3 regions of the Bradyrhizobium sp. USDA 4486 genome follow, and region 2 is predicted to be linked to each of the others. Evidence: predicted binding sites of a transcription regulator. Region 2 holds the regulator's gene; each other region holds the start of a gene.
The links. The regulator LexA, encoded in region 2, represses DNA repair genes until DNA is damaged. The targets are predictions, from matches to a motif close to TGTTCNNNNTGTGTTCNG.

Region 1: the regulator LexA is predicted to act here: its motif matches at 4,641-4,658, upstream of ACVWY3_RS32110 (helicase-related protein).
Region 3: the regulator LexA is predicted to act here: its motif matches at 5,347-5,364, upstream of ACVWY3_RS24365 (DUF3072 domain-containing protein).

The regions. Positions count from the first base shown of each region.
Region 1 is NZ_JBSRZV010000001.1:6,802,243-6,812,478, forward strand. Features, by position in the region: gene ftsZ (cell division protein FtsZ) at 97-1,356, opposite strand; gene ACVWY3_RS32090 (hypothetical protein) at 1,407-2,018, opposite strand; gene ACVWY3_RS32095 (hypothetical protein) at 2,086-2,322, opposite strand; gene rpmB (50S ribosomal protein L28) at 2,651-2,959, opposite strand; gene ACVWY3_RS32105 (DUF3108 domain-containing protein) at 3,426-4,286, shown strand; gene ACVWY3_RS32110 (helicase-related protein) at 4,940-8,314, shown strand; gene ACVWY3_RS32115 (RNA-binding S4 domain-containing protein) at 8,399-8,656, shown strand; gene fdxA (ferredoxin FdxA) at 8,789-9,127, shown strand; gene ACVWY3_RS32125 (CarD family transcriptional regulator) at 9,473-10,236, shown strand, end outside.
Region 2 is NZ_JBSRZV010000001.1:2,002,995-2,013,230, reverse strand. Features, by position in the region: gene ACVWY3_RS09870 (bifunctional diguanylate cyclase/phosphodiesterase) at 1-1,455, shown strand, start outside; gene ACVWY3_RS09865 (SDR family oxidoreductase) at 1,773-2,528, shown strand; partial or broken gene ACVWY3_RS09860 (S41 family peptidase) at 2,602-3,940, opposite strand; partial or broken gene ACVWY3_RS09855 (alpha-hydroxy-acid oxidizing protein) at 4,255-4,396, shown strand; gene ACVWY3_RS09850 (alpha-hydroxy-acid oxidizing protein) at 4,361-4,510, opposite strand; partial or broken gene ACVWY3_RS09845 (alpha-hydroxy acid oxidase) at 4,545-5,387, shown strand; gene ACVWY3_RS09840 (HAD-IA family hydrolase) at 5,396-6,025, shown strand; gene ACVWY3_RS09835 (hypothetical protein) at 6,191-6,385, shown strand; gene ACVWY3_RS09830 (molybdopterin molybdotransferase MoeA) at 6,617-7,828, shown strand; gene lexA (transcriptional repressor LexA) at 8,005-8,706, shown strand; gene ACVWY3_RS09820 (hypothetical protein) at 8,907-9,119, shown strand; gene ACVWY3_RS09815 (hypothetical protein) at 9,316-9,750, shown strand; gene ACVWY3_RS09810 (GAF domain-containing protein) at 9,998-10,236, shown strand, end outside.
Region 3 is NZ_JBSRZV010000001.1:5,111,284-5,121,519, forward strand. Features, by position in the region: gene ACVWY3_RS24350 (S1/P1 nuclease) at 74-598, opposite strand; gene ACVWY3_RS24355 (phospholipase D-like domain-containing protein) at 2,100-3,977, shown strand; gene ACVWY3_RS24360 (S1/P1 nuclease) at 4,049-4,870, shown strand; gene ACVWY3_RS24365 (DUF3072 domain-containing protein) at 5,412-5,606, shown strand; gene nodU (nodulation protein NodU) at 6,387-8,048, opposite strand; gene ACVWY3_RS24375 (hypothetical protein) at 8,742-8,915, opposite strand; gene ACVWY3_RS24380 (hypothetical protein) at 9,386-10,236, shown strand, end outside.

The sequences.
Region 1 (10,236 bases), 4.8 Mb from region 2:
GCGCGATCCGACTTCTCCCCGCTGGCAGAGGTGGACCTCTGACAGAGGACCGAACTTGATCTCATCGCGCTCTGGAGCCGCCTAGTAGCGACACGCTCAGTTGGCGGCGCGGCGCAGGAAGGCGGGGATATCGAGAATGCTTTCGTCGGCCATGTTGCGCGGGGATGATCGGCCGTAAGGATCGAGCGGCTGCGGCATCGCCTGGCGCGCATAGTCCGGATTCGGCCTTGCCGGTGGCCCCACTGGGTTATGCGGCTGCGGACGGAGCGGCGGGCTTTCCACGTGCGGAAGGCCAGCACTGCGCTCGATGCGATCGGCGATGCGGCGGCCGTCGTTGCGCAGCCGTCCGGCGAGCTGCGTGAGCGCGGTTTCCACCGCCGGCGCCTCGTGCGCCGGGTCGACATTGTCGATCCCGGTCGCCACCACCGAGACGCGGACGATGCCTTCGAGGCTTTCGTCGAACGAGGCGCCGACGATGATGTTGGCGTCCGGGTCGGCCTCGTCGCGAATGCGGGTGGCGGCTTCGTCGACCTCGTACAGCATGAGATCCTTGCCGCCGGTGATGGAGATGATGAGGCCGCTGGCGCGCTTGATCGAGGGGTTCTCGATCAGCGGATTGGAGATGGCCGCCACGGCGGCCGCGAGCACGCGCTTCTCGCCGGACGCCTCGCCCCGTCCCATCATGGCCTTGCCCTTCTCCCGCATCACGCAGAGAACGTCGGCAAAATCGAGGTTGATCAGGCCTTCCTTGACGATGAGGTCGCTGATGCAGGCGACGCCCGAATAGAGCACCTGGTCGGCCAGGGCAAAGGCATCGGCGAACGTCGTCTTCGCGCTGGCGACGCGGAACAGATTCTGATTCGGGATGATCAGGAGGGTGTCGACCGTCTTCAGCAGCTCCTCGATGCCGGCTTCGGCAAAGCGCATGCGGCGCTGGCCCTCGAAGTAGAACGGCTTGGTGACGACGCCGATGGTGAGGATGCCGAGCTCGCGCGCGGTCCTGGCGACGATCGGCGCAGCCCCGGTGCCGGTGCCGCCGCCCATGCCGGCCGTCACGAACACCATGTGCGCGCCGGTCAGATGCTCGCGGATCGTGTCGATGACCTCCTCGGCCGCGGCGCGTCCGAGTTCGGGCTGCGAGCCGGCGCCGAGGCCTGCGGTGACGTTGGTGCCGAGCTGGATCAGGCGCGTTGCCTTGGACATGGCAAGCGCCTGCGCGTCGGTATTGGCGACGACGAACTCGACGCCTTGCAGCCCGGCCGTGATCATGTTGTTGACGGCGTTGCCGCCGGCGCCGCCGACGCCGAACACGACGATGCGGGCCTTCATCTCGCGGATGTCGGTGATGTCAGTCATTCTGTCCTCGCGTTTGCTCCGGCGGCCGGGAATGGGTAAAGGTTCAAGTGCTACCTGCGAGCCGCGCGGTCTGCCTGCACGATCGCAGCGGCCAGATGTCCCAATCGAAGCGCGGCCTGTCCCGCGATCCCGCCGCCAGCGCGGCGACCGCTCCGCAAGTCCGCCACTTCGTCTTCCAGTCGTGCCGCCCACGCATTGGCTGCCGCCGTCTCGGCCGCCGCCTGCATCAGCTCGGCGGCCAGCCGATCGGCGCGCTCACGCTCGCGCTCGAACACGGCCCTGTAGGCGGTTGCGACCTCTTCGAGCCGCGCAACCTCCGCCTTGAGGGCCTCGATCTCCATAGCGTTTTCGCGCGAAGTGGCGGCGGGTTCGCGTGAAGAAAGCGCGTCAGAACAAGAATCAGAAGCGTTTTCCAGCGAAGTGGCGACCGGCTCGCGCGACGCCTCGATCTTTGCCGTGGCGGCATCGATATGGTCCGCCTGGCGGGCCCGTCGCGGGCGGGGCGTGTAGCGGAGCTCGGCGAGATCGACGCTCACCAGCGTCTTGCCGTCATCCGACCGCGAGCGCGGCAACCGGCGGCGTCTCGCCAACGACCGAGCGGCCTCGCGCGAGATATTCAGGCGGGCACTGAGATCAGCATACGTCAACAACGCAACGCACATCGGCACTTCTCCTGGAGCAAACCGGGAAGGCATTTCGAGCTAATGATGGCTGGACGATTACCGCAGGCTAGGCTGCGTTGGTTAATGGACGGTTAACGGGCGCGCGGTGGTGTTTACGGGTCTCCGCCAGCGGGTCGACCCCGGGATCGCAGAACACCATCTGCCGCGGCTGCGTCCTGTCGGTCTTGCGCAGGCAGCGATGGAGCTTCAGGACGTTGTAGGCGAGCCCCTGCGGTTGGTACCCTAACAGGCTCGCGATATCGTCCAATGATTTCGCTGTTTTAAGCTTGAGCAGTAATGACACTCGGCCCCCAATAAGAAGGGGCTTACAGGCACTCCTATGCGATCACCGAGCATTCACTGGTCAAACACTCGTCGCATTACGATTGCTCAGGAAGCAATCGAGATTTGGCATCTTTGTCTTATATCGCGATGCGCGATAACAACTCTGCCCGTAAGCCCCTGCCAATCATCTTGGACATCTATCGTTCAATCTGCAATTGAACTTTCAGCGCAGCTATCGATACCAAAACAAAAACGGCCGGATCTCTCGATCCGGCCGCAACGCAAACTCTTACTGGCTAAGCCTACGCCACGCGACGCAACCTAGCCCCCGCCCGATTTCAAAATCCTTAGCTGGCCTTCTTCGCAGGCTGAGTGTCGCCGACCTTCTTCTGGATGGCGCGCTTCAGCTCGACCGCGCGCGGGGAGAGCGTGTCGGTATTGGCCTTGAGCAGATAGGCATCCAAGCCGCCATTGTGGTCGACGCTCTTGACCGCGTTGGTGGAGACGCGCAGGCGCACGTTGCGGCCGAGGGCTTCCGAGATGAACGTCACGTTGACGAGGTTCGGCAGGAAGCGGCGCTTGGTCTTGATGTTGGAGTGGCTGACCTTGTGGCCGACGAGGGGGCCCTTGGCCGTCAGTTCGCAGCGGCGAGACATGGCATTATCCTTGGTTCGAGCCCCCAATGAGTTGCGGCCGCCATTCGGGGCGCCACAGGGGCAAATTCTCTGTCCTTGCAGGGAGCGGGCGGACGTATAGGGGGGAAGGGGCGGGACGTCAAGGTTTTGGGCGGGGTTTTGGGGGCGCGCACTATGCCCAGCCTCGGTGTCATCGCCCGGCTTGACCGGGCGATCCGGTACTCCGAGGCGGTGGTTGGAGTCGAGGGCCCCGCGGGGTACTGGATGCCCCGGTCAAGCCGGGGCATGACAGGGGAACAAGTGGCAAGAGCTTGCCACCCCCCGATCACCAAAACGGCAATGATTGAAACCCCTTACCATCACATAAAGGGCGCAATCGGGCTTGAAGAGTCGGCTCAAGTTCCAGGCTTGAGATGCCCGGACACATTGTGCGCCGCGGTTTTTGGCTTAAGTAACAGCCGTCGCGCCCCGATTGGATCGTTTCGTGCTGAGACTTCCCCGACTTGCGTCCCGGCCGCGCTCGGCCCGCCGGCTGGCCTTCGCGGCCCTTTGCGGGCTCGCGCTCGCGTGGGGCGCCGAGCCGGTAGCGGCGCAGGGCAAGCTCGAGGCGCAATATGAGGCGACGCTGGCGGGCATTCCCGTCGGCAAGGGCGCCTGGAACATCGATATCGGCGACGACGTGTTCGCGGCCGCGGCCAGTGGCGGCACCACCGGGCTTTTGAAGTCGTTCGCGGGCGGGTCCGGCACCGGCGCCTCGCAGGGGCGCGTCGTCAACGGCGCGCTGGTTGCGACCGGCTACCAGGCCTCCACCACCACCTCGAAGAAGACCGAAGAGATCCGCATAACGCTCGACAAGGGCAATGTGAAGGAGTTCGGCATCGTGCCGGAGCCGCCGGTCGATCCTGACCGCATCGTCGTCACCGACGCGCATCGCCGCGGCGTCTGGGACCCAATGACGGCCTCGCTGCTCCGCGTGCCCGGCACCGGCGATCCTGTCACGCCCGAGGCCTGCCACAACGCCGCCCCCGTGTTCGACGGCCGCATGCGCTACGACCTCAAGCTCGATTTCAAGCGCATGGAGACGGTGAAGGCGGAGAAGGGGTACCGGGGCCCGGTCGTGGTCTGCGCGCTCTATTTCGTGCCCGTGGCCGGCTACATCCCCGACCGCCCCGTGATCAAATATCTCGCCGCCCAGCGCAATATCGAGATCGCGTTCGCCCCGGTGGCGGGCACGCGAATCCTGGTCCCGTTCTGGCTGAAGGTTCCGACCCCCTTGGGGCCGGCGATGCTGGAAGCCACCAGCTTCATCACCTCGCCCCAGCCCCCGCGCGTGGCGAAGACGCAGTAGTTCCCGCTGCCCACCCTCCCCCTTCAGGGGAGGGTAAGAACACCAGCTATCTCAACCTCTTAACCGCCGCCACCCCGCCAGATGGGCGCGAGGCGCTGCTACTGTGCATGGGGTTGTTTTCGATTTTTGTTTCGAGGGCTCGAGAATTGCGAATCCGTTTGACTCCGCCCCGATTCTGATTCGACTCGGCGCCGTCCCCAACTTGAGCCTTTCCGTCCTCAAATCGTCGCTTGTGCGGCACACCAAAACTCCATCTAGTGCACACGCAAAACGAGTCCCGCGACATGTTGCGTGAACGTAACAGGACTCAACGGGGAGTCAGCGATTCGGCCGCGATTCGTTCTAGAGTCGTTCCGAAGCTTAAAGAGAACGGGAAAAGCGTCGCAAAGTGAGACAGTTGCGCGAGGTTTGGGAAGGCGGCTCCGACGCGCCCGGTGTCATCGCCCGGCTTGACCGGGCGATCCAGTCCGCCGAGGCGGATGTGGTTGAGCGGACAGGCCGCGGCACTGGATGCCCCGGTCAAGCCGGGGCATGACAGCGGAGGGTGGCGCGGCAGCCCAGCGACCGGAGACGGAGCCGACAGGCATCAGCCCCCAACACGCCCCATCCAGCACTGACATTCGCCCAAATCGCCATTACCTAATCCGATAGACATGGCCTTCTCTTCCTCCCCCTTCGCTTCCGAGCGCGCGCCCGGCGCTGGCGTCACTGCGGTGCTCGGGCCGACCAACACCGGCAAGACCCATCTCGCCATCGAGCGGATGCTGGCGCATCCCTCGGGCATGATCGGGCTGCCGCTGCGCCTCTTGGCGCGCGAGGTCTACAACAAGATCGCCGACCGCGCGGGTGTCGAGAGCGTCGCGCTGGTCACGGGCGAGGAGAAGATCAAGCCGAAGAACCCGCGCTATTGGGTCTCCACCGTCGAGGCGATGCCGCGCGACATCGACGTCTCCTTCCTCGCCGTCGACGAGATCCAGATCGCCTCCGATCTCGAACGCGGCCACGTCTTCACCGACCGCATCCTCAATCGCCGCGGCCGCGACGAGACGCTGCTGTTAGGGGCCGCGACGATGCGCCCAATCGTCGAGCGGCTGTTGCCCGGCGCCTCCATGATCACGCGGCCGCGCCTGTCCAGCCTCGAATTCGCCGGCGATCGCAAGATCACACGCCAGCCGCGCCGCACCGCCATCGTCGCCTTCTCCGCCGACGAGGTCTACGCCATCGCCGAGCTGATCCGCCGCCAGCATGGCGGCGCTGCCGTCGTTCTGGGCTCGCTCTCGCCGCGCACGCGCAATGCGCAGGTGGCGATGTTCCAGAACGGCGATGTCGACTATCTCGTCGCCACCGACGCGGTCGGCATGGGCCTCAATCTCGACGTCGACCACGTCGCCTTCGCCTCCGACCGCAAGTTCGACGGCTACCAGTTCCGCCGCCTGACCCCGGCCGAGTTCGCGCAGATCGCCGGCCGCGCCGGCCGCGCCACGCGCAACGGCACCTTTGGTACGACAGGGCGCTGCGCGCCGTTCGAGCCCGAGCTCGTCAACGCGCTCCAGAACCACACCTTCGATGTCGTGAAGATGCTGCAATGGCGCAACTCGAAGCTGGATTTCTCCTCGCTCGGCGCGCTCCAGGTGTCGCTGAACCTTGCCCCCGGCCATGACGCGCTGACGCGCGCCCCTGTTGCCGAGGACATGCGCGTGCTCGACCATGCCGCCCGCGACGTCGAGGTGCGCGATATCGCGCATGGCAAGGCCGCCGTGGAGCGGCTCTGGGAGGCCTGCCAGGTCCCCGATTACCGAAAGCTGTCGCCGGCGGCCCATGCCGAGCTGGTGACGACGCTCTATGGCTTCCTGATGCAGAAGGGCTGCATCCCCGATTCCTGGTTCGCAGCCCAGGTCGACCAGGCCGACCGCATCGACGGTGATATCGATACGCTGTCGGCCCGGATCGCGCAGATCCGCACCTGGACCTTCGTTGCCAACCGCCCGGACTGGCTGAAAGACCCCGAACGCTGGCAGGGGATCGCGCGGGAGGTCGAAAATAAATTATCGGATGCGCTCCATGAACGCTTGACTGAGCGTTTCGTTGATCGCCGGACCAGTGTATTGATGCGCCGCCTGCGGGAGAACACGAGCTTGAATACTGAAATCGGCAAGACCGGCGAAGTCATCGTCGAAGGCCATGTCATCGGCCGCCTCGATGGCTTCACCTTTGCACCGGATGCGGCGGAGGCCGGCTCCGATGCGAAAGCCTTGCAGGCTGCAGCGCAAGCGGTGCTCGCCGGCGAGATCAATGCGCGCGCCGAGAAATTGGGCAATGCGCCGGACGACCAATTCGTGCTGACCTCGGAAGGCATCATCCGCTGGACCGGCGATGCCGTGGCGCGGCTGTCTGCCGCGGACGACGCGCTGCATCCGCGCATCCGCATCATCTCCGACGAGCGCCTCACCGGCGGCCCCCGCGAGAAGGTGCAGGCCCGGCTCGAGCTCTGGCTCAAGACGCATATCGAAAAGCTGCTCGGCCCGATGTTCGAGCTGTCGAAGGCCGAGGACGTCACCGGCATTGCCCGGGGCATCGCCTATCAGCTGGTCGAGGCGCTCGGCGTGCTCGAGCGCCCGAAGATCGCGAGCGAGCTGAAGGATCTCGATCAGCCCTCGCGCGCGACCTTGCGCAAATACGGCGTCCGCTTCGGCGCCTATCACATCTATTTCCCCGGCCTCTTGAAGCCCGCCGCACGCGCGCTCGCCGCGCTGCTCTGGGCGCTGAAGCAGGACAATGTCGATCTGTCCTCGCTTTCGGGCGCGCAGCATCTGGCTTCGTCCGGCCGCACCTCGTTCCCGGTCGACAAATCTCTGCCGCGCGATGCCTATCGCGTGCTCGGGTACAAGCAGGCTGGCGAGCGCGCCGTGCGCGTCGACATCCTGGAGCGTCTTGCCGATCTGATCCGCCCGGCGCTGGCCTGGCGCGAGAACTCGCCCGGCGAAAAGCCCGCTGGCGCGTTCGACGGCCGCAGCTTCGTGGTGACGCAGGCGATGACCTCGCTCACCGGCTCCGCCGGCGAGGACTTTGCGTCCGTGCTGCGCGCGCTCGGCTATCGCATGGAGAAGCGCCCGCCGCTGCCGGTGAAGCCGGCGGCGCCTGCTGCGGAGACCGTTGCAGCCGAAACGCCGCCCAGTGAAGGCAGCGCGGAGACCTCGACCGAGATCGCCGCTGAAGCCGTCGCCGGTCTGCCGGCCGAGGCAGCCGCCTCTGATACGCCCTCTGCTGAAGCCGTCACCGTTGAAGACGCGCCCGGCATGGAGCAGCACGACGAGCCTGCGCACGAGGAGCCGGCGGTCGAAGCCTCACCCGAGGCTCCCGTCACGCCCGAAGACGCTCCGGGCATCGCGCCGCCGGCGGAAGAAGCCGTTGCGCCCACTGAGGCAACTGAGGCAAGCGGCCTCGAAGCCGCGCCCGCCGAGGCCGCTGCAACCGAAGCTGCCGCATCTGCAGATGCGGCTGCGCCTGCCGAGCCCGAGCTCGTCGAGGTCTGGCGTCCCGGCGGCCGTCACGAGGATCGCAAGCCGCGCCACGAGCGCCATCGCCATCAGCGTCACCACAACCAGGTGCGCCCGCAGGCCGGTGCTGAAGCGGGCAGCGCGCCCGCTGCAGCGAGCGCCGCGCCCGGCGGAGCCGCCGAAGGCGCGAAGCCGGGTCATCGTCACGGCGGTCATCGCCGGGATGGCAGGGATTTCCGCGAGGGCCGCGACGAAGGCGGCGGCGAGCGCCGCGAGCAGCGGGGCGACAACAACCGCCGCTTCGAGGGCAAGGATCGCGATCGCAACAAGGGCAAGCCCGGCGAGCGCGAGCACCGCGGCGGCCGCGACCGCGACAAGGGCCGCGATCGTCGCGACCGCGAGTCCGGTCCCTCGCTGCGTCCCTACGCCTCGAGCGCCGCCCCGCGCGAGCGCGATCGTCCCATCGATCCGAACTCGCCCTTCGCCAAGCTCGCCGCGCTGAAGGAGCAGCTGTCGGGGCGGAAGGAGTAGCATAGCGTTTTCAAGCGAAATGCGGAGCGGTTCGCGTGAAGAGAGCGCGTCAGAAGGAATAGAGCCACGACCGACCGGCAGCGCATCGACAAATGGCTGTGGCACGCGCGAGTGGTGAAGGCGCGCACCTCCGCGGCCGAGCTCGTCGAGTCCGGCCACGTCCGCGTCAATGGCGCGCGCGAAAAATCGCCAGGCCATGCGATCAAGATCGGTGATGTCCTCACCATCGCGCTCGATCGCACCGTGCGCGTGTTGAAGGTCATCGCCTTCAACGAGCGCCGCGGCGATGCCGCCTCGGCGCGCGTGCTCTACGAGGAGCTGAGCGAAGCAAAACGCAATTAATTGCGCCGCCAATTCATTTCTTGGTCGATCAATCACATAAAGCGGTCATGATCGGGCCTTCCCGACCTTGCGGCGCCGGGCCATCCGCGCTAGGCAAGCCGCGACTTTTAAAAGAGCTTTTCGGAGCGTTGGATGACTTACGTCGTCACTGAAAACTGCATCAAGTGCAAGTACACCGACTGCGTCGAGGTCTGCCCGGTCGATTGTTTTTACGAGGGTGACAACATGCTGGTCATCCATCCGGACGAGTGCATCGATTGTGGCGTGTGCGAGCCGGAATGCCCCGCCGACGCCATCAAGCCGGACACGGAACCGGGCCTGGAAAAGTGGCTCGAGGTCAACGCCGAATACGCCAAGAGCTGGCCGAACATCACCCAGAAGAAAGAATCACCCGCCGACGCCAAGGAGTTCGACGGGATGGATGGCAAGTTCGAGAAATATTTTTCTCCGAACCCCGGCTCCGGAGACTGAATCAGGGCCAAACTTAACCCTAATACCTTCGTCGGCGCCGAAAACCAGTCGTAAAAGCCCCTAAATCATTGATTTTTGCGGGAAATGTGCTATATTGGGCACATTGAGCCGAACCCCGTCAGCCCCGTTGGCCCCTCTGGGTTCCCGTGAAACCAAAATGTCGAACAGGGGCGTGGCAGTTTCCGCGCGCAGGCTGTGTCACAGAAAACGCGTAAAAAGAGTACTTCAGCGAGGGCTTCCCATAAGGAGGCCAAAAAAGTCGCCGCGGCCAGCCGTAGCGCATCCAAGGGTCGGACCGCGACGAAGGCGCCGGCTGCAAAGTCCTCGAAGAACAAAAGAAGCGCAATGCCTCACAAGACTGCCAAGCCGGCCGCGAAAGCGACCGTTTCCAAGCCTGTTGCTGCCAAGTCCGCTGCTGTTAAGGCTCATGCTGCGAAGCCCGCCGCGAAGGCCCCCGTTGCTGCTGCGCCTGCCAAGGCTCCCGTCGCTGCCGCCAAGCCGGCCGTGAAGGCCGCTGCTGCGCCGAAGGTCGAGGAAAAGAAGGTCGTGACCCAGCGTCAGGGCTTCAAGGCCAACGAATTCGTGGTCTATCCCGCTCACGGCGTCGGCCAGATCCTGGCCATCGAGGAGCAGGAGATCGCCGGCGCGAAGCTCGAGCTGTTCGTCATCAACTTCATCAAGGACAAGATGACGCTGCGCGTTCCGACCGCAAAGGTCGCCAATGTCGGCATGCGCAAGCTGTCCGAGCCCGCGCTGGTCAAGAAGGCGCTGGAGACGCTCAAGGGCCGCGCCCGCGTCAAGCGCACCATGTGGTCGCGCCGCGCCCAGGAATACGAAGCGAAGATCAATTCGGGCGATATCGTCGCGATCGCGGAGGTCGTGCGCGACCTCTACCGCTCGGAGTCGCAGCCGGAGCAGTCCTACAGCGAACGCCAGCTCTATGAAGCGGCGCTCGACCGTCTGTCCCGCGAGATCGCGGTGGTGCAGCACTCGACCGAGACCGAAGCGGTCAAGGAGATCGAGGCTCAGCTCGCCAAGAGCCCGCGCCGCGCCAATGCCAAGGCCGAAGCTGCCGAGGGCGAGGCCGATACGGATGCCGAGGGCGATAC
Region 2 (10,236 bases):
GTCGACACGGCCGACGGCCGCTCGATCCAGATTCTCAACGAACCGCTCGCCGACGGTGGCTGGGTGGCGACGCACGAGGACATCACCGAACGGCGGCGCATCGAGGAACGCATCACCCATCTCGCCCATTACGACGCCCTCACCGACCTGCCCAACCGCGCCATGTTCCACGAGCATCTGCGCGCGGAGCTGGCCGGCGTCACCGGCGGCGAACAGGTCGCGGTGCACTATATCGACATCGACGAGTTCAAGGGCGTCAACGACGCACTCGGCCATCTCGTCGGCGACGAACTGCTGAAGTCGGTGGCTGCGAGCCTGAGCCGGTGCATCGGCCCCGCGGATTTCGTGGCGCGGCTCGGCGGTGACGAATTCGCCATCGTGCAGAGCGCCGTGACGTCGCCGGACCAGGTCAACGAGCTCGTCGCACGGGTCTTCCATGCCATCCGCACCCCGTTCGACTGCATGGGTCATCATCTCACCACAGATGCCAGCATCGGCATCGCGCTCGCGCCGGAGCACGGCACCGCGCTCGACCAGATCCTCAAGAACGCGGACATGGCGATGTATGCCGCCAAATCCGCCGGACGCCGAACCTATCGCTTCTTCGAGCCGGAGATGGACGCCAAGGTCCACGAGCGGCGGCAGCTCGAGATCGACCTGCGCCACGCCATCGCGCAAGGCGGGGGCGAAGGCGGCCTCGAGGTCTATTACCAGCCTTGCCTCGGCCTGAAGGACGACCGCATCACCGGCTGCGAGGCGCTGGTGCGCTGGCGCCATCCCGAGCGCGGCATGGTCTCGCCGGCCGAGTTCATCCCGATCGCCGAGGACACCGGCCTGATCAACGAGATCGGCGAATGGGTGCTGGCAACCGCCTGCCGGGATGCAGCGAGCTGGCCCGACGACATTCGCCTCGCCGTCAACGTCTCCCCGGTGCAGTTCAAGAGCGGCACGCTGGCGCTGAAGATCATGGCGGCGCTCGCCGCCTCCAATCTGCCAGCGAGCCGGCTCGAGCTCGAGATCACCGAAGCGGTGCTGATCCGCGACGACGATGCGGCGCTCGCGATCCTGCACCAGCTGCGCGCCATCGGCGTGCGCATCGCGCTCGATGATTTCGGCACCGGCTACTCCTCGCTGAGCTATCTGCACCGCTTCCCGTTCGACAAGATCAAGATCGACCGCTGCTTCGTCAAGGACATCGCCGGCCCCGACGGCTCGGCCAGCATCGTGCAGGCGGTCGTCAATCTGGCCGCCGCCCGCCGCATGGCGACCACGGCCGAGGGCGTCGAGACCGAGGAGCAGCAGCGCCTGCTCCGCGCGCTCGGCTGCTCGGAGATGCAGGGCTATCTGTTCAGCGCCGCGAAGTCCGCCGACCAGGTGCTGGAGCTGTTCGCCCTGCATCGCGGCCGGCTCGCCGAGCGCAGCGGTGCGGAAAACCGCCGCCGCGAGGCGAGCTAGCCATTCGGCCTGCGCGCCGCGCTTGACGGTGACATCAGGCTAAAGTATTTCAGCGCTCGCAGCTGCCGAATGCCGCTGCCGTAGGCGTTACCGTCATCCAACGCGTCCTTTGTCGAGAGGATCCCGGCTGGGAGATCTCGATTCACGAGACGCCACGGTTATGCCATCACTTTCCCCGTTTGCGGACATTTCCCCGTTCAAGACGTCGATTCCAGCGCGGCTTCTTGTCGCCTGGATGTTCGCAGTCTTGTCGGGTTGCTCGCTGCCGGGGTCTGCTGGGTTGCCGTGGCCTTCACCTCCATCGAAAGGCAGCAACCATGAAGATGACTGGCAACACGATCCTCATCACCGGCGGCACCAGCGGCATTGGCCGCGCACTGGGTGAAGCTTTCCACGACCGCGGCAATCGCGTCATCGTCACCGGACGACGACAGGCCCTGCTCGATCAGATCACGGCTGAACGCCCCGGCCTGGTCGGCCTGCCGCTCGACCTCGACGATGCCACGGCAATGCCGCGCCTGGCAGCCGAGATGCGCGCGCGCTTCCCCGAGCTTAACGTGCTGATTGCAAACGCCGGAATCTCCCGGACGGAGGACATGACCGCGGACGGCTGGGACGCCTCAGACGCGGAAGCGATCGTCGCGACCAATATTCTCGGCGTGCTGCGCGTCGCGGCCGCACTCCTGCCGCTCCTGAAGACGCAGCGGAATGCGACGATCATCGCGACCAGCTCGAACCTCGCTTTCGTGCCTCGCGCCGACCTTCCGACCTACTGCGCCAGCAAGGCGTTCCTGCACTCCTGGCTGCAATCATTGCGGCACCAGCTTCGCAGGATCCCGGTCGAGGTGCTGGAGCTCGCGCCACCCTATGTGCAGACCGAGCTGACCGGCCCGCAGCAGGCCAGCGACGCGCGCGCCATGCCGCTTCCCGCCTACGTCGCGGAAGTGATGCAACTGCTGGAGCTGCGGGTGCATCCGCGCGATGAAGTGCTGGTCGAACGCGACCGCGCCCGCCGCTGGGCCGAGCGCGACGGCCGCTACGAGGCAACATTCGCGGCCTTGAATCCGAGCTGAGACGGCGCCCGACACGAATTCGCCCGGGAGCGGTATCCACTCCCGGGCGATCGATATCTCGATGTTGTACGGTTTAGTTCGGCACCGCAGCCTTCGGCGCGGGCTTCGCGGCGACCGCATTCGCGGTCTGGCCGTGGAGGAAATCGTAGGCCGCGTGCAGGGCCTTGTCGTCCTCCTCCTTCGGCCGGAACGTAGGACTGCGATCCGGTCTGCTCGGTGCCGTCGGCGGCCGAGAGATGCCCGCGCATCTGCGACTCCGCCATGGTGTCCATGCGGCCCTTCAGCTCGGGCGGCACCTCCTGGAGGATCTCGATGTCGGGCGCGATGCCCTGGGCCTGGATCGAGCGGCCCGAGGGCGTGTAGTAGCGCGCCGTGGTCAGCGCCAGCGCGCCGTTGCCGGCGCCGAGCGGGATGATGGTCTGCACCGAGCCCTTGCCGAACGAGCGCGTGCCGATGATCGTCGCACGCTTGTGATCATGCAGCGCACCGGCCACGATCTCCGAGGCCGACGCCGAACCGCCATTGACCAGGATCACGAGCGGCTTGCCCTTGGTGAGGTCGCCGCCATGCGCGGTGAAGCGCTGGGTCTCCTCTGGATTGCGGCCGCGGGTCGAGACGACCTCGCCGCGCTGCAGGAATGCGCTCGACACCGACACGGCCTGGTCGAGCAGGCCGCCCGGATTGTTGCGCAGGTCCATCACGTAGCCGACGAGCTTCTCCTGCGGGACCTGCTTGGAGATCGCGGCGATCGCCTTCTTCAGTCCGTCGGTGGTCTGCTCGTTGAACGAGGTGACGCGGATATAGCCGATGTCGCCGTTCTCGACATGGAAGCGCACCGGGCGCACATGGATGATCTCGCGCGTGATCGCGACGTCTAGCGGCGCATCCGCCCCCTTGCGCATGATGGTGAGCTTGGTCTTGGTGTCGACCGGCCCCTTCATCTTGTTGACGGCCTGTTCGAGCGTCATGCCCTGCACCGCCTCGCCGTCGATCTTGCTGATGAGGTCGCCGGACATGATGCCGGCCTTGGATGCCGGCGTGTCGTCGATCGGCGAGACGACCTTCACGAGGCCCTCCTCCATCGTGACCTCGATGCCGAGGCCGCCGAACTCGCCGGAGGTAGTCTCCTGCATCTCGGTCCAGGCCTTGTCGTTCATGTAGCGCGAATGCGGATCGAGCGCTGTCACCATGCCCGTGATCGCGCCTTCGATCAGCTTGGAATTGTCCGGCTTCTCGACGTAGCTCGCCTTCACGCGCTCGAAGACCTCGCCGAACAGATTGAGCTGGGTATAGGCATCATCCGCACTCGCTGCCGCCCGTGCCGCCCACACGCCGCCATGGGGGCTCGCGACCAGAAGGGTCAGACACGCTCCGGTGAGCGCGCCCAGGGGGAACAGCAGGGATTTCCGCATGGAGGGCCTTCTTAGCTGGCGGTTCTGTTGGAGGTCTGGAAGCCGCCATGCAAATGGCGATCCAGCCCGCTTCTCACAATACCATTCAGGTTTCTTGATGGCCGGGCCGCCAGGCTGGCGGGTACATCGCAAAAATCTCTCCCAAAAAGCCTTGGCCGGCGAGCTAAACTTTTGGCAACGTTCCGAAACCGTTCACGCAAAGCGGAATCGGGTTGGCCCGGCCACGCCTCGCAGCTATGCGATTTTAGGATGGTTTTGCAGGGCCGGACGGGCTAGGCGATGAGACAAGGCTTCAAATTCTCGGGAGGATAACAATGAACGAAGCACCCCGCATCCGGCCGGAACGGAACGTTGAGCTCGGCGCCAGCAATGAACCGTTCCAGAACCTGCATGAATTCATCCGGAAGGCGCGTGCCAACCTCAACCAGAACGCCTGGGACTACATCGTCGGCGGACCGGGGCCAGGACCACCGGCAGCCGCATCCTGCGGCCGAACTGCTCGACCGAGCCGTCGACCTTGCGGACGTCACGCAGCACGCGCGGCCGGAAGGCGATCTCGTCCAGCGCCATGCGGTTGCGGCGCATTGTGGTCTCGGTCTCGGCGGCGGCCCTCGAGATTTTTGACCCGGATGGCGCCGCGAGCGTCGCGCGCGCGGCGGGCACCTTCGGCGCGGCGCACATGCTGAGCTCGGTGTCGGAGCCTGGCCTTGAGAAGACCGCCGAGTCCGCTCCCGATGCACTGCGCCTCTACCAGCTCTATGTCCGCGGCGATGACGCCTTTGTCGCCGATGTCGTCAGCCGCGCCGAGAGAAACGCCTATGCCGCATTCTGCCTGACCGTCGACACCGCCCATTACAGCCGTCGTGAGCGTGACATCGCCAAGCGCTATGTTCGCGAAAGCCGCCTGCGCGCCACCGGCGGCGATTTCCAGAAGGGTCTGGAGTGGCGGACCGTGAAGATGATCAAGGACAAATTCAAGATACCGCTGATTGTCAAGGGCATCGCCACCGCCGAAGATGCGCTGATCGCGCTCGACCATGGCGTGGAGTGGATCTACGTCTCCAACCATGGCGGGCGCCAGCTCGATCACGGCCGCGGGGCCATGCACGTGCTCCCTGAGATCGTCGATGCCGTGAAGGGCCGCGCCAAGATCATGGTCGACGGCGGCTTCTGCCGCGGCACCGACATCGTCAAGGCGATCGCGGCGGGCGCCGACCTCGTCGGCATCGGCCGGCTGCAATGCTGGGCGCTGGCGGCGGCGGGCGAAGCTGGCGTCACGCGAATGCTGGAACTACTGGAGGACGAGGTGCTGCGCTGCCTCGGCCTCTTGGGCGCCACGTCGTTCGCCGAGGTCAACAAGTCCTGCCTGCATCCGGCGACCGCGACAAATGCGCCGAGCGTGTTCAGCGCGTTCCCGCTGTTCGACCATGACCCGTACCGGTACTGAATGAAAGGATGCAGGTGACTTCGCTCTCTCCCGGCAGCGCCGATGCGCTTCTGTTCGATCTCGGGCGCGTGGTGCTCGACATCGATTTCTCCAAGGCGATCGACTGCTGGGCGGGACATGCCGGCTGCAAGCCCGAAGCCATCGTCGCGCGCTACGTGCGCGATGAGGCCTACCGGCTGCACGAGCTCGGTAAGATCAGCGACGAGGACTATTTCGCCTCGCTGCGCACCTCACTCGGGATCGGCATTTCGGATGCGCAGTTCCTGGAGGGGTGGAACGCGATTTTCGCCGGCGAGATGCCTGATATCGCCGAGCTGTTGCCGCGTGCGGCAAGGCAGATGCCGCTCTACGCGTTCTCCAACACCAACCGGCCGCATGTGGACTATTTCTCGAAAGAATATGCCGAGTTGCTTGGCCATTTCCGAGAGATCTACCTGTCCTCCAGCATCGGCCTACGCAAGCCGGACGCGGAGGCTTTCGACCATGTCGTGGCCGCCATCGGCGTGCCCGCCAACCGGATCGTGTTCTTCGACGATCTTGCCGAGAACATCGAGGGGGCCCGCGCCCGTGGCTTGACCGCGGTGCACGTGACCTCGCCCACCGATGTCGGGAACGCACTGAAAGCACTCGGGGTTTGACGTTCGGTGCGGTTCGGCCTGTTACCGGGTCAGCCGGTGCTGGAACTAATTTGGCGCAGAATGAGGAACCAAATCACTTTGTGCAATTTTGTACGGAGTTCCCGGAACGAATGTTCGCGGGCGGACTCATTACTCTGTTGGGAATTCTACATCGGACTCATCCTCGTGTTGGGCAAAACCTACCTCACCAAGCAGGCCTCGCTGCTGATGAAATACGCCAGAACCACCTCGGATTCTGAGCTCTCCGCCAAATTGATCAGCAAGGCCGCCGACCTGAAATCGCAAGCCGATCCGCTGCCCGACAAGGATCAGAGTCCCAAAGCGCCGGACGTCAGTCCGGACGAGCAGCCGGGGAGTTGACCGATGCTGGCCGTGGCGCTCGTCCTTCTCATCCTCGCCATGGCCATCCTCATACCGGTCTGTCTCGCCTTCCGGATCATGCCGCGGCGGATTTGACGTCAGTCTTTCACTGCAGTGCGGATCACACAGGATGAATCATCCTGCGCGACCGCCTTTTTGCCTCTGCGCCTGCACTCGGCTAGAACTCTCGCCGCCGATTTGCCCGAACGGGCGTAGCTGGAGTTTTCACCCGTGGCCCTGATGCCGGTTTCTGACGCGCTTGCCGCGGTGCTTGCCGGCGCAGAGCCGCTGCCTGAAGAGATGGTCGCCCTCGACCACGCCTTCCACCGCGTGCTCGCCCGCCACGTCGCTGCGCAGCGCACGCAGCCGCCGCAGGCGATGTCGGCGATGGATGGCTATGCGGTGCGCGCGGCCGATGCCGCGACAACCGAGTCCCAGCTCACCGTGATCGGCGAGGTCGCGGCGGGCCGGCCGTTTGCGGGATCGGTCGGTAGCGGCGAAGCCGTGCGGATCTTCACCGGCGGCGTCGTTCCCGATGGCGCCGATGCGGTCGTGATCCAGGAGGACACGGTCGTGGACGGCGGGCGCATCACCATCAAGGAAGCGGCAGTGACGGGACGGCACATCCGCCCGGCCGGCGTCGATTTCCGCGAGGGCGACGTGCTGCTGCGCGAGGGCATCCGGCTGACCGAGCGCGACCTTGCACTCGCCGCCGGCATGAATCACCCGCTTCTGCCCGTCCGCCGCCGCCCGAAAGTCGCGATCCTCGCCACCGGCGACGAGCTTGTGATGCCGGGCGCCACGCCTGGCCCCGGCCAGATCGTCTATTCCAATGGCTACGCCCTTCACGCGCTCGCGCGCAGCGAGGGGGCCGATACCGTCGATCTCGGTGTTGCCGCCGATACCCTGGACGCCACCACGGCGGGCATCCGCCGCGCCCGCGAGAGCGGCGCCGACATCCTGATCACCACCGGCGGCGCCTCGGTCGGCGACCACGATCTGGTCCAGCAGGCACTGACGGCCGAGGGGATCGCGATCACATTCTGGAAGATCGCGATGCGGCCCGGCAAGCCGATGATGCATGGACGCCTGGCGGCAATGCGCGTGATCGGGCTGCCCGGCAATCCCGTGTCATCCTATGTGTGTGCCTTCCTGTTCATGGTGCCGCTGATTCGCGCGCTGTCGGGCCGTTCCGTGATTCACCATCGCCGCGAACGGGCGGTGCTCGGCCGCGACGTCGGCGCCAACGACCAGCGTGAGGATTATCTGCGCGCACGGCTGGAGACGCGCGACGACGGCACGCTGATCGCCGTTCCCGTCAATCACCAGGATTCCTCACTGCTTGCGAATCTCGCTGCGGCACAGGCACTTCTGGTGCGCGCGCCGTTCGCGCCGAAGGCCGAAGCGGGCACGCCTTGCGAGGTGCTGCGCCTGCCGGTCTGAACGCGCCGGCTACACGCGTGGCGCGAACTTTGTCGCGTTCACGGTAAATTAAGCAGTTGCGGAACATGTATCGAACATATAGTGTCCGTTCATGATTTGTTTCGAGCATGTAGCGGCTTATCGCTGAATTCAGCGTCTCGGAATCGAACGACATCAACCGGGGGATTTTGGTCGAGATGTTAACGCGCAAACAATACGAGCTCCTGCGGTTCATCAGCGAGCGATTGAAGGAAAGCGGCGTGCCGCCCTCCTTCGACGAGATGAAGGACGCGCTCGATCTGCGCTCGAAGTCGGGCATCCATCGCCTGATCACCGCACTCGAGGAGCGCGGCTTCATCCGCCGCCTGCCCAATCGCGCCCGCGCCATCGAAGTCATCAAGCTGCCCGAGCTGCAGGCCGCGGCCGGCAACCGCCGCGGCTTCACGCCGAGCGTCATCGAAGGCAATCTCGGCAAGGTGAGGACGACGTCCAGCCCGCCCGCCGACGAGGGCGAGCGCCCCGTCGCCGTGCCGGTGATGGGCCGCATTGCGGCCGGCACGCCGATCGAGGCGTTGCAGACTCGCAGCCATACGATCAGCGTCCCGCCCGACATGCTCGGCTCGGGCGAGCATTACGCGCTCGAGGTGCGCGGCGATTCCATGGTGGAAGCCGGCATCCTCGACGGCGACATGGCGCTGATCCAGCGCAACGAGACCGCCGACACCGGCGACATCGTGGTGGCGCTGATCGACGACGAGGAAGCGACCTTGAAGCGCTTCCGCCGTCGTGGCGCCTCGATCGCGCTCGAGCCCGCCAATGCGGCCTATGAGGTGCGCATCCTGCCGCCGAACCGGGTCAAGATTCAGGGCAAGCTGATCGGGCTTTATCGGAAGTACTGATACCGCAAGTCCTGAGCGCGCTGTCCGCGCGCTCCGGTCGGCATCGCCATCAGAGATCGGAGCGGATGATTGTCCGCTCCCGCTGGATAGTCTTTCTGGTTTCGCTCAGATTATCCGGCCCCTGCTCCGACGCTACATCCTCGGCACGCCGCACCAAGCAGACCGCTTCGGGATGGCTTTTGAAGGTTCGAGGAGACGTCATGCGCAAGATCATCCTGAGCACGGTGGCCGCAGCGCTGATTGCGGGATCAACGTCGCAAGCCGTTGCTGCACCATCGCATCGCCATGTCCGCAAGGACACCGCCAAGGAAACGGTAGCGAGCGAGCAAGTCCGAAACGCGCGCAATGCGCTCACGCAGCCATCACAATCGGTCTGGCCATATTCCGGCTGGTCGGCGCCCGCCGGCCGCTGACACGCGCCCACCGAATGCGCGAAAGCAGGGTTTGTTCCTAGCGCCTTCGGGAAAGATAATGTGATCGCATGCTGCGGTGGCGAGCCGCAGATTTGCCTATAACCGCGCAGACGCTATGATGCTTCCACTCTGATAGAGGCCTGCGCCTCGTAAGACAGAGGCGCGGGTTGCTATCTCCGCATGAGGAGCACCCACGATGTGTGACTACAGCCTGCATGCCGTCGCATCGCGCCCTGCCGAAGTCGGCGAGACGATCGTGACGACAACTTTCCGCGGCACCTCGACGCGCGGCTTTGCCTCCGCGGCCGATCCAACAGTCGCGGTCTGCCTGCTGCCGGGAACGGAGCTCGCCTTCGCCGACAACGTCCGCTACGACAATCGCTGGATCTGGACGCGCACCGTCAACTCGCGCGTCGGCAAGTTCGGCAAGATCGATCCGCACATTCCCGATCGCCATCATGATGCGATCGAGTTCCCCGACGGCAAATACGTGCTGGTGACGCAACTCGTCGAAGGCCAGCAAGCAACTGTGCTGCAACTGCCCGTGACGCAGCCGCTTGGCGAGCGCGAGCACAAGCCGCAGGTCAGTGCCGAGAACCGGCCGGCAACTCCGCGTCTGCCGATCGGCTGACGCAGATATCCCGGGCCGACAGCCCGGGCCAGGAAGAGAGATCGCCATCGCCGGCCGTGGCCGGCGACGTGGTGTGGCTTGCGTCTCTCGACATCCGGGCGGACGAGGTCAGCCCACCGCCTTCCCGCCGCACGAAGTTTGCGCTGTCCTGCCTGAATTTTGACCGTCCGCTCCGCAAGTAAATGCCCGATGCTGTCTCGGCTGGTGTCTTGGCTGGCGTCTTGGCACGAGGCGGCGGGCACGTTCGATGAAGACCTTCATTCGCGTCGTTGAGCTCTGGGTACCGGACCGGACGCGCATGCGGCTGGAATTCGGCGGCGGCCTCTATGACGAGGGGCTGTCCGCGTTCAAGGCTGTGAGCGAGGATCTGAATTTCGGATATGACGAGGGACTTCCCGGCAAGGCCTGGGCGAGCGGCCACCCGGTGATTCTCACCAAATTCGCCAACTCCGATTTCAAGCGAACTGATGAGGCGCTGGCGGCGGG
Region 3 (10,236 bases), 3.1 Mb from region 2:
TTTCAGGCTTCGGTTCATATCGTATTGCGGCACCGTGCTTGGTTGTCCCGGAAATGTTGCCTCGCAATCCTCGTTAGCTCTTGTCGCATTCGACGGGCAGCACGAAATTTCCGCCCTGATCATCCTTGTCGTTGTAGGCATCCCAACGATCCGTAGCGTGCAGGGGCTGATGCACGTCGCCCACAAAATGAACGATGAATTTCAGCGTCTGAAGCCGCTCGGCTGGGAGCTTCGAGCAGTCAGCGAGGATCGTGCGAAAGCGAACGACAAGCTCGACGACGCACTTTCCGTCCTTGCAGTCAGCGGCCGGATCATAGGTCGATCGATTATCAGGTATATCGACGAAATGCCAGTCAGCCGTGTCCTTGTGATCGGCGCGGTAGTCGTCTGCCCAACTAGCAATGGAAGCGAGGGATATGCTCGGCGGGTCAAGAGCCGGGACTTCCAGCGCGAGCAAGGTCTTGATCCTGGCGATCGTACCAACGTCGAGCCGTCGCTGCGCGATTTCGGCTACAATAGCATGCACTTCTTGTCCCCAGGGCCAAGCCTGCGAAACGGACGCAACGATTATCAGCCACGCGAGCCAGAGTGCTCTCACAGCCTTTTCTCCACACCCTTGGACTACGGCTACCATAAGTCGGGATTGGCCCTTATAGCAACTCCGGCCAAGCCGGTGGATTTTGTTTTTTTGTCGCTTTCGCTTTTTTGGCAGCCTTTACGACCTGCAATTCCTCGAGAGGGGCTCTCTTCAGGGCATAGGCCCCCTTCATCTGTGCGATTGCAGGCTGCGCTGGACGGGATCGCGAGGCCGTCGTCTCGCTCGGCTTCAGGGCCCTGGGATCGAGCTCATAGATGTGGGCGCGGAAGAGAGGAGCGCGTCCGGGGAGAAGCGAACTCGCCAAGGGTTGGACTGCGCCGAAACGAGATGAATACTTTCAGGCTGCAATTTAAGCGCGTTCCATATCTTAAGTACAGGGCGGCCAACTATGGGGATGAACGTCATCGCATCCATGTCTATCTCAGTTCTGGCTGGGCTCTTTCTCGCGACGCTGACGTGCAACGCGTGCACACGGGCCGAGCTCGTGGACAAGGCCGACGCTTATGACCAAGCAATCTGGGACTCCAGCAACAAGCAAATCCTACTCAATGCGGTGCGCGCGAGCCAATGGGCACCGATGTCGTTTGTCGGCTATGGCGACGTGCTCGCCAGCCCACATTTTTCTGAAATGCCGGGGGTACATTCAATTTCTCCCCGTCGGGCCCGAGCAACTATGCGCTCAATCCAACCGTCTCCTACGCGGGCGGCTTCTCGCAATGCACGATCAATAACCTCAATCATGAGAAATTCACGACAGCGATGCGAAAGCTGGTCGATTCCGAAGCTTGTCGAATATTTTCACGAGCTCAATTGGCCGATTGAGATGGTGCACCTGCTTCCAGATGCCGCCGACCGAGCGTGAACGGTTGATCCGCACCACGAAAGCCAAATGCAGCAGCGACACAGCTGGACGCAGGCGAGACGGGATTGCAGGGGGCGACGGCTGACCTTCGACGACGCCACTACCCTCAACTCGGCGCGTGTGTTCTGCACTATGAACAAGTTTCAATATACGCTGCGAATGCTGCGTCTCCTGAAGGAAAAGAATTATCCCGCTTCGGCCCCGAAGGCATCTTTATTCTCTTGGCGAGCTGATCGCAGCGCAAAACTACTCGGTCCAGCCATACCGGCCACAGCTCTTCATTGTGAGCGAGGGTAAGCACGCCTCGTCGACTTTTTGTCGTGCAGCGAGGCGTGTCCGCCGGCGCCGCTGTTCAGGTCAAGTTGAATGGCGAGGGATTCTATATACCAAGACCACAGCTGGGCACGGTCGAGCAAGCCCGATCGCTTCAGGTGCTGGATGTCGTATCACAAGCCATTGTGATGGCGACCTCGAAGGACAGCCTGCCCAAGACAATAGCGTCAGCCTGGTTGCCGTACGTTGGGCTTGCCTGCTGGAGAGGGAAGTCCCGTCGCCGCGAGCGAATAATTTTTGTGACACATCTTGCGATTGTCACATACTGCAGCAACAATTGGCTCGGCAAAGCAACGGGAGGGGCTGGTGGGTAGGATCACGCGTGCAGTCGCGTACTGCAATAATGAGGTCGCCTTCATCGCCTGGGACGTGGAAGAAATGATCCCCGGCTGTCTCGGCTTCGACATCGTCCGGGTCTATCCCGACACGGGCGAGCGGCGGGCCCTGTCTGCCTGGGTGCCCTTTGAGGGGCAGCACAACCATGGCTGGAAAGAGCAGGATACGGGCGTCTGGCCCGTTCAGAAGACCAACTGGCGCGATCTGACCTTGCGCCGCCGCCGGGATCGGGCCGAGCGCCGCCCGGACAACGTTAGGGTCAAATATGAGATCCGGCCGGTCGGCCGCATGGCCGACGGGCTGGAGCCGGTGCCGGCTCGACAGAAGAAGACCTATGACGGTCCGGTCATCCCGCTAGGCTATCTCGGCGACGCTGTGGAGACCAACACTATCCTCATCACCTCCGACTACGGGGATGTGAAGGCAGCCTTCAACAATGGCATTATTGCCGGACAGTGGCTGAGGCACGCCATTGAGGAAGAGAACAAGGACTTCAACAAGGATGTCCTGACCGCCGAGGTGGAGGATCAGCATAGTGCAATACGGGAATATCTGTCCGGCGATCTGATCTCGTTTCTCAAGAGCATGATCGACCGGGCTCTTGAGAGCGGCGGCAAGGTATTGCTCGCGCTCTATGAACTGGACGATCCCGAGCTGATCGACCTTCTGATCCGCAATAAGGCGATCGTGCGGATAATCCTCTCGAACTCGAGTGCAGATCGGGATACCGGGGAATGGGATAAGCGGAACGCTCCTGCGCGTGCCAAGCTCAAGGCCAACAAGGTGGAAGTGCAGAACCGCCTCTTCAACAATCGGCATATTGGCCACAACAAGTTCGCGATCTATCTCGACAGTCATGGTGACGCTCAGGCGGTTATGACCGGCAGTACCAACTGGACATCGCTCGGCCTCTGCGGCCAGACAAACAACTCCATTATCATCGAGAATGCCGACATCGCGGAGGGATACCGCGCCTATTGGCAACGATTACACGATGATGAGATCGATGACCCCGATCCACCCTCCGCGTCCGGTGGGAGCAATGTTCAGGGTGAAGAGCTGCGCACCGAAGATCAGAAGCCGGTCGCCGCCAACCTGACTTCGTCGCAGGCGCGTCTCTGGTTATCTCCGAATACAAAAGCGAAAACGCGGAACATCAAGAGGGCGCCGCCAGACCTCGATGAGCTGTTCAATCTGATGACGCATGCTGAGCAGGCCATCTTCTTTCTTGCCTTTCTGCCCTCGCGCGGTGGCCTCTACAGCATCATTGAGACCGCACGGCGCGCCGGCGAGACCAATCCCAATCTTCTGGTCGTCGGAGCCATCAGCGATCCCACCGCCATGCCCGGCTATCAGGCAAAGAAGGAGGAGGACGGCGAGGAGGAGGACGAAACCCCGGAGGAAGCCGCGGCGCGGAAGCCTTATGTCTATGACGAGCGCCACACGCATATCGTGCGCGCGAGCAATCTCGGCGCCGGAACGGCACTCGGAGATTTTGAGGCCGAGATCCTCAAGCTCGGCACTGCCATCGTCCACGACAAGGTCGTCGTCATCGACCCGCTCTCGGACAACTGCACCATTGTCACGGGAAGTCATAACCTTGGCTACAAGGCCTCCTACGAAAATGATGAAAACATGCTCATCATTAGGGGCGACAAGAAACTGGCGCAGGCCTATGCGGTGCACATTCTTGATGTGTACGATCACTACCGGTATCGCGCCTGGCAGGCGAAGAACAAGCTCGAGGGAAAGCCGGTCTTCCAGGGGCATATTGATTTGAATGATGACTGGCTTAAGCGGTACGTCGACGGTTCCAAGGGCGACATTACCCAGTACTTTCTGACGTGATTTTCCGGCGCAATAGATGCGTCGTTATCGGTTTTTCACTGCTGTCTGTTTTTCTCGAAAGGATTCGATCCATGCGAGTTGCCCTGAGCCTTACCGCTTTCGCCTGTGGCGCGCTCCTGAACTGCATTCAGACCGACAGTGCCCGCGCCTGGGGTGACGAGGGTCATCAAGTGGTCGCTCTGGTTGCCCAGTCTTTCCTGGAGCCTGACGTGCGAAAGCGCGTGAACGCATTGTTGGCCGCGGATACCGACTCGTTGACCGGCCATGACATTGCCTCGGCCGCGACATGGGCTGACAAGTACCGCGATGCCAATATTGACAATTCCCGCGAGCGCACGCGGCAATGGCATTTTGTCGACATTGAGGTCTCGGCGCCGAACCTCGATCAGGCATGCTTCAATCATCCCGCGCTGCCCAGCGGCAAGCCCGCATCAGATGGCGACAAGGATGACTGCGTTGTCGACAAGATTGAGCAATTTTCGGCGGAACTTGCCCACCCCTCGACCGATGCCGAGGAGCGCGTGGTGGCCCTGAAATTCCTGCTTCACTTTGTGGGCGATGTGCACCAACCGCTTCACAGCTCCGACGATCACGATCGTGGCGGCAACGACAAGCGCGTCTCGGCCGCCGGCCTGAGCGCCGGCAATCTGCATCACTTTTGGGACACCGAATTCGTGATCCAACTTGGTCCGGATGCGCGAACGATCGCCTCTGACCTGATTGGCCATATCACCAAGCAGCAGCAGACGCAGTGGCAGACCGGAGGGCCCGCCGACTGGGCGAAGGAAGCTTTTGCGATTTCGAAAGACGACGCTTATGGCGCCCTTCCCCTCCCCGAACCCGCGCGGAAGCTTTCGCCTGACCGACGATTACGTCACAACGGCGACAAATGATGCCGCCCTACAGCTGAGCAAGGCGGGGGTACGCCTCGCCATGATCCTGAATCAGGCACTTCGAAAACCGTAGCACGGCAACTCTCTGACTGCGCGCGAAGCCTCCCTGCATGATGCAGCACCGGCCTCATAGCACGCCGACGCGCCTGACTTCCCCAATGGTTTGAGAAATGGCGCGCCGTCGGTGCTGTCGGTGAAGGCCTTCAGCTCACTCATCACCATCTCCGACCACCAAGCACCTTGCCCTTGACCGGCCCCGCTGAAGCTTCTTCAAAGCGTCGCGCTGGGCGGAGAGACTTTCGATCTTGGAGTGCATGCGCTGAGCAGGGCTTTGGCTGATGAGGTGGCAATGCCGCGCGCTGGAGCAGAAGGATCTCCCTGCGCTGCCGGCCCACCTGCGCGTGCATGAGCTCGATTTCACTCCGGATGAAGTCAATGTTCGGCATTTCTCGCCTCTCAACCTCGAATGAGGCCACTAGAACAAAAACGGAACACACAATCAACTTAAACGTTGAGGGAGGCAAACTCTTAGGAGGTTCAAATGGCGGACAATACCCAAAAAGACCCCGAGGACTGGGTTTCCGGCGATGATCCAATGACCGGCGCCCAGCAGTCCTATCTGAGGACCCTCAGCGAGCAGGCGCATAAGCCCGACCCGACGGGCAAAACGCTCACCAAGGCCGAAGCGTCCGAGCTAATTGACCAACTTCGTGAAGAGGCCGGCCTGGAAAAGTAGCCGCACCGACCACAGACGGTGGGAATAGGTTGCGAATCCCTGCCTTGTGCTAGCCGGCCGGGACGGGACACGACCGATCCGGGTTCGTCCGGCCTGGCGGGAGTGATCGACATGCAGATGATGAGGAGGCGAGCCGGAGGGTCGAAGGTTGGGCGCGTAGTGTCCTCCAGGACGCGGGCGCTATTCGCGAGTGCGAAGACCATGACTGGATGAAAGATCGTGCCGATCCGCATGCGCGTGATCGCGCCCGTCGGATCGCGCGCGAAGAACCGGCCTTCGGCCTCTCGCCTGACGAGGCCATAGCTGCCATCGACGACATACTACGCCTCGATCGGTGATACTTGTCCGGAGTGCCCAACGGATCAAGGTTGAGATGCTTGATCTCAAGGACTGCTCAAATTGCTCATTTTGAGCAGCAATCTCCTCGACGCGCTGCCATCGTCGTCAATGGCGCTTCGGCCACTTCCCGCAGTGGCACAGACGACCCAATCTCGACCTCGCTTCAGCGTGCCTGCAATGCTCCTTGCGACACCTGAATAGCTGGCTGAGACGAAGGCCGGCCATGCGAGCTGCCTCGGAAACACTGGCACCGAGCTGCAGCGATGCTGCAACAAGCCGCTCCTTCTCATCTAGCGATCACCGCGCCGCCGCTTCTCGTAGGATTACCGCGGGGGCCTGCTATCGCGTTCGTCAAACTAGGTGGCCTTTCGCGGAGGTATATGACTCGGCGTACGGTCCCACTGCCCCGCGCTTAGAGAGAAAGATGCCGTTGACCAGCGCTCAGTCGCCGCCCTCGCGTCTCGTCCACAGCATGCCGTCGCACCACACGTGGTCAACGCGATTCCACTGGCAGGCAGATGCCGCATTCGGGAAAAAGCCGCGTCCATTGTGATTGGCGCTGGTGTTGCATAGTAGTGGAATGCCTGTGAGGCCTTCGTATTCGACGAGAAGTTCGGCGATCTTGTGCCGAGAGGTCCTGCAAATGGTCTGCAATCGCGCAGATCCGTCGAGATGCACAACAGCGGGGATCTTATCCCGCCATTCTGCTCGTGTTAGGTGCTCGAAAAGCATGTAAGGGTCTGGCGTTCCGGGACTAAAAATATCCGGCGCCCGATCCTCCAGGCATATTGGCGCTACAGGCCTGAAGTGCTCGCGAAGTTTGATGTCGTTGAGACGGTCCTTCATTTGCGGCGATGTCGCCGCGGCCAGTATGCTTCTGCTACCGAGAGCCCGAGGTCCAAGCTCCGCGCGGCCGGCAAGAAAAATGACGGGTTTGTTGCTGGCGAGAATGGTTGCAAGTTCACGCATGCTGCATGGTGAGCCGCCCCATCCGGGCGGCATGTCGCCTCGTTCCACGGCTGGACCACTATAGACGGACCATTCCAATGGTACAAAACCTTGGTCCGCCGCCAACGCGGAGCAAGCAGCACCTATTGCCGAGCCACTGTCATTCGGAAAGGGTGGCACCCAGATAGCATCGAACAAGCCGGCAGCTCGTAGTGCACTATTCCATTTTATGTTGAGACCGCAGCCACCGACTATGCACAGATTGCGCGCGGGAAACCTCGAATGTCTCTGTATAGCACTCGCCAGCTTGCTAACGAGCAGACGCTCTTGGAAGCAATGAAAGGATGCAAGCACATCTGCGGGAGCTTTGGCCTTTAACCGTAGCACACAGGCATCGAAGAACGCATGGACAGGCTCAAGCGCGGCGTCCTCGCTGCAACGACCGACTGGCTCCGTGAACATACTAAAGTGCTTTTCATAGAGCTCCTGAAACACCTCGACCATGCTTTCATCGGCCGAACCGAGCGCGATGTAGGCCATCAACTTGCCCGCAACACCGAGGTCCCACTTGATGCGGTTAGCCTGCTTGTATGGTCCGAAGTGATAGCCTGCGGCAGCATAAGCATGCCCGATCAGCGGAAAGAGGCACTCGACGAACCTGGCTGCGTGGCGTTCTACATAGTAGAGCCGTGGAAAGGAGGCGCCGTCCCAAACCAGACAGAACGCGGGTTGCCCGGCCTTGGCGAAAGGACTGGTACAAAAAGCGGAAGCTACGTGACCTGTGACATGCGGATAGCTTTTATAAGGGAAGGCGCTCCCCTTGAGCATCAGCCCAGCGCCGTCGTGCGCTATGAGGAGGCCGTCGGCATCGCCCTCAACATACGGTGCCCCTTTAAGGGTAATGGGTGCAGTCCCGCTGAGAACCTGAAATTGTGACTCACTCTCGCCCCACCATCCATCGATGACGAACCGGTCAACGTCCCGCGGATCCAAACCGTGTTCTGCCAAAGCGACAACAACCGCATCGAGATTGTGGAGTTTTTGGTATCGCGGATTATTGTCCCGCTTCTCCTGCTCCACACAAAAGACCAGCCTTCCGTCCTCGACAAGGGCGACTGCTCCGTCATGAGTCAGTTTGATACCGCAAATTCGCATACAGTCTCCGAACCTAATGTCAGATACACTCGATTTGAACGCTCTCCCCAACTGCTGCTCATGTCGCGAGACTCAGATGGGCTCCCATCTTTCACAATGCACGCTCTGGGCCAGTTCCAATCAGAGGAATCGCCGGCAATTGTCTGATTAAAGTCGAGATTGGAGGCTGCTTGACCGATTCGTGACACCGAACGTGTTCGGTTTCGGACCAAGCACTCGGGCCTACAGCAACAATTTCCATGCGCGCGACCCGGAGGCCTCCCGTATGCCTCTGCGAGGTCGAGCGAACGAGTGCAGCTAAACTCTCTGCCGGCTAAACGAGATCATGGCCGCGCTGCCACGAAATGGCTTACCGTGAAACGAACGCGCTTCGTAATTCAGTTAGCGCCTAGGCATTCGCGCTACCACGACATTAATGAATCCTGGCGACTGCGCATATCATAGGTGCGATGTGCCGAGGTTCCGGGAGTGTCGGCAACACCTATGCGCTAGTCTGCACCGCTTTGGGAGTGACGGCACTTTGAGAAAACAAACAGATGCTCCTTTTTAAGTGGTGTCTCGCTCAACGTCGCGAACAGCCCCTGATCGTTGCACCGTCGTCTGTGTTGCGTGAAGACACAGCGACGAGGATGCCATCGACGGCTAAGGCTCGGCAGTACAGGATCCGGGATCATGGCGGCTTGGTATATCCGCCTACCCACCTTTTATCTCAGCGTCGCCGATCGAGCCGCGTTTTGCCGTCACCTGAGTCACCTCGGGCTCGAAGGATTTCGCACACAAGATAATTTGGCCGCGCGCGCCGCGATAGAGCCGTTGAAGGTGACATATTGCAGTTTCTGACCACACTGTTTGAAGGCGCATCGTCATGCGTTTCTCCGCGCAAGCGAGACGATTCGATTCGTTCTGGCCAAGATTCATGGTCCTGATCAATCACCAGTGTTAGTGGTTGATCAGACGAGCGTCGAACGGCACTCTCTGGCTGCTTAGCGCTCCCTTTCTTAGGCTGGTCGTCTTTGGAGACCCGCTTTTGTGGCTGGACGCAAACAATAAAAGACAAGAGTGAAAGATCAGAAGGCTTTCGTCGACTTTAAGCCCCGTTCCTGCTCGCTCCGGTGTGGCGCGTTTCGCACATGGTCGTAGCATCCTGAACATCCGCGTGGGTGCTTAAACGACGCACAATATCCCCTCGATCGCTAGAAAGGCTTGTCTTCAACCCTCCTCGCTCCGGAAATGCCAGCTAGCATATGCAAAGGGCTGGTACGACGCTTGCTTAAGGATGAAGCGAAGTGCCATCGAGGCGCCCCGCCAGAGCGACTCCTTAACAAGTGGGTGACTATATGTCCGGTGTCGCCGGTGCGTTTTTCTGCGCCTCAAGCGCACCATCGCCGCGTGTCGTTGATCAGCTGACCAAAATGATCCCGACACTTGCACTCCGTGGGCAAGCGGGTCTCGTCGTCTCTGCTTTTATGCAAGAGCGTGGACTCCGACATGGAAGGGCCTTTCAATCAAACGATGGCTCGGTGCGCATTGACTTCATCGAACAGGATCCGTGCTTTCTGCCTCATGTTGCAATCGCGCAGATCCGTAGCAGATCCTGTGAAGCTGGGGGTGGCGACGACGTGCAGTCAATTCCTGGCCGCCATTTTGCCATCGCTTTGGACGGCGCCTTGGTGAACTCTCATGAACTCAGGAGCGAATTACTCGCTCGAGGCCAACTGATAGATACGAACACAGACGCCGAGCTCTTGCTGAGGTGGATTGAACACTCTTGCGAACGAGAATATTGGCGTCACGGCCGGCCCGCAAACTACGGAGCTATCTTTCGCGAGCTTGATAATCGTATCGATGGTGCCCTCAGTGCGCTTTTGCTAGATAAGGACGGAGATCTTGTTGCATACCGCAGTCGAAGCGGTTTGCGACCATTGGAGACTATGCGAGCAAGTAATGGCTTGTTGCTCTTTGCTTCTGAAAATTGTGCCTTCGCAGGCTTTGAAGGTGAGATCAGCCAGCTCTTGCCTGGGAGCATACAGCGCGTGGATGCTAAGACCGGCGCCATCGTTGACCATGCCCTGAACTGCCGAGGACATAAGGCCAAGCTCTGCGCGTACGAAGTTCTCTATCTGGGGAGTCCAAATACGTCGGTCGAGGGCCATTCACATCGCCAAACACGTTACAACATCGGGCTCTC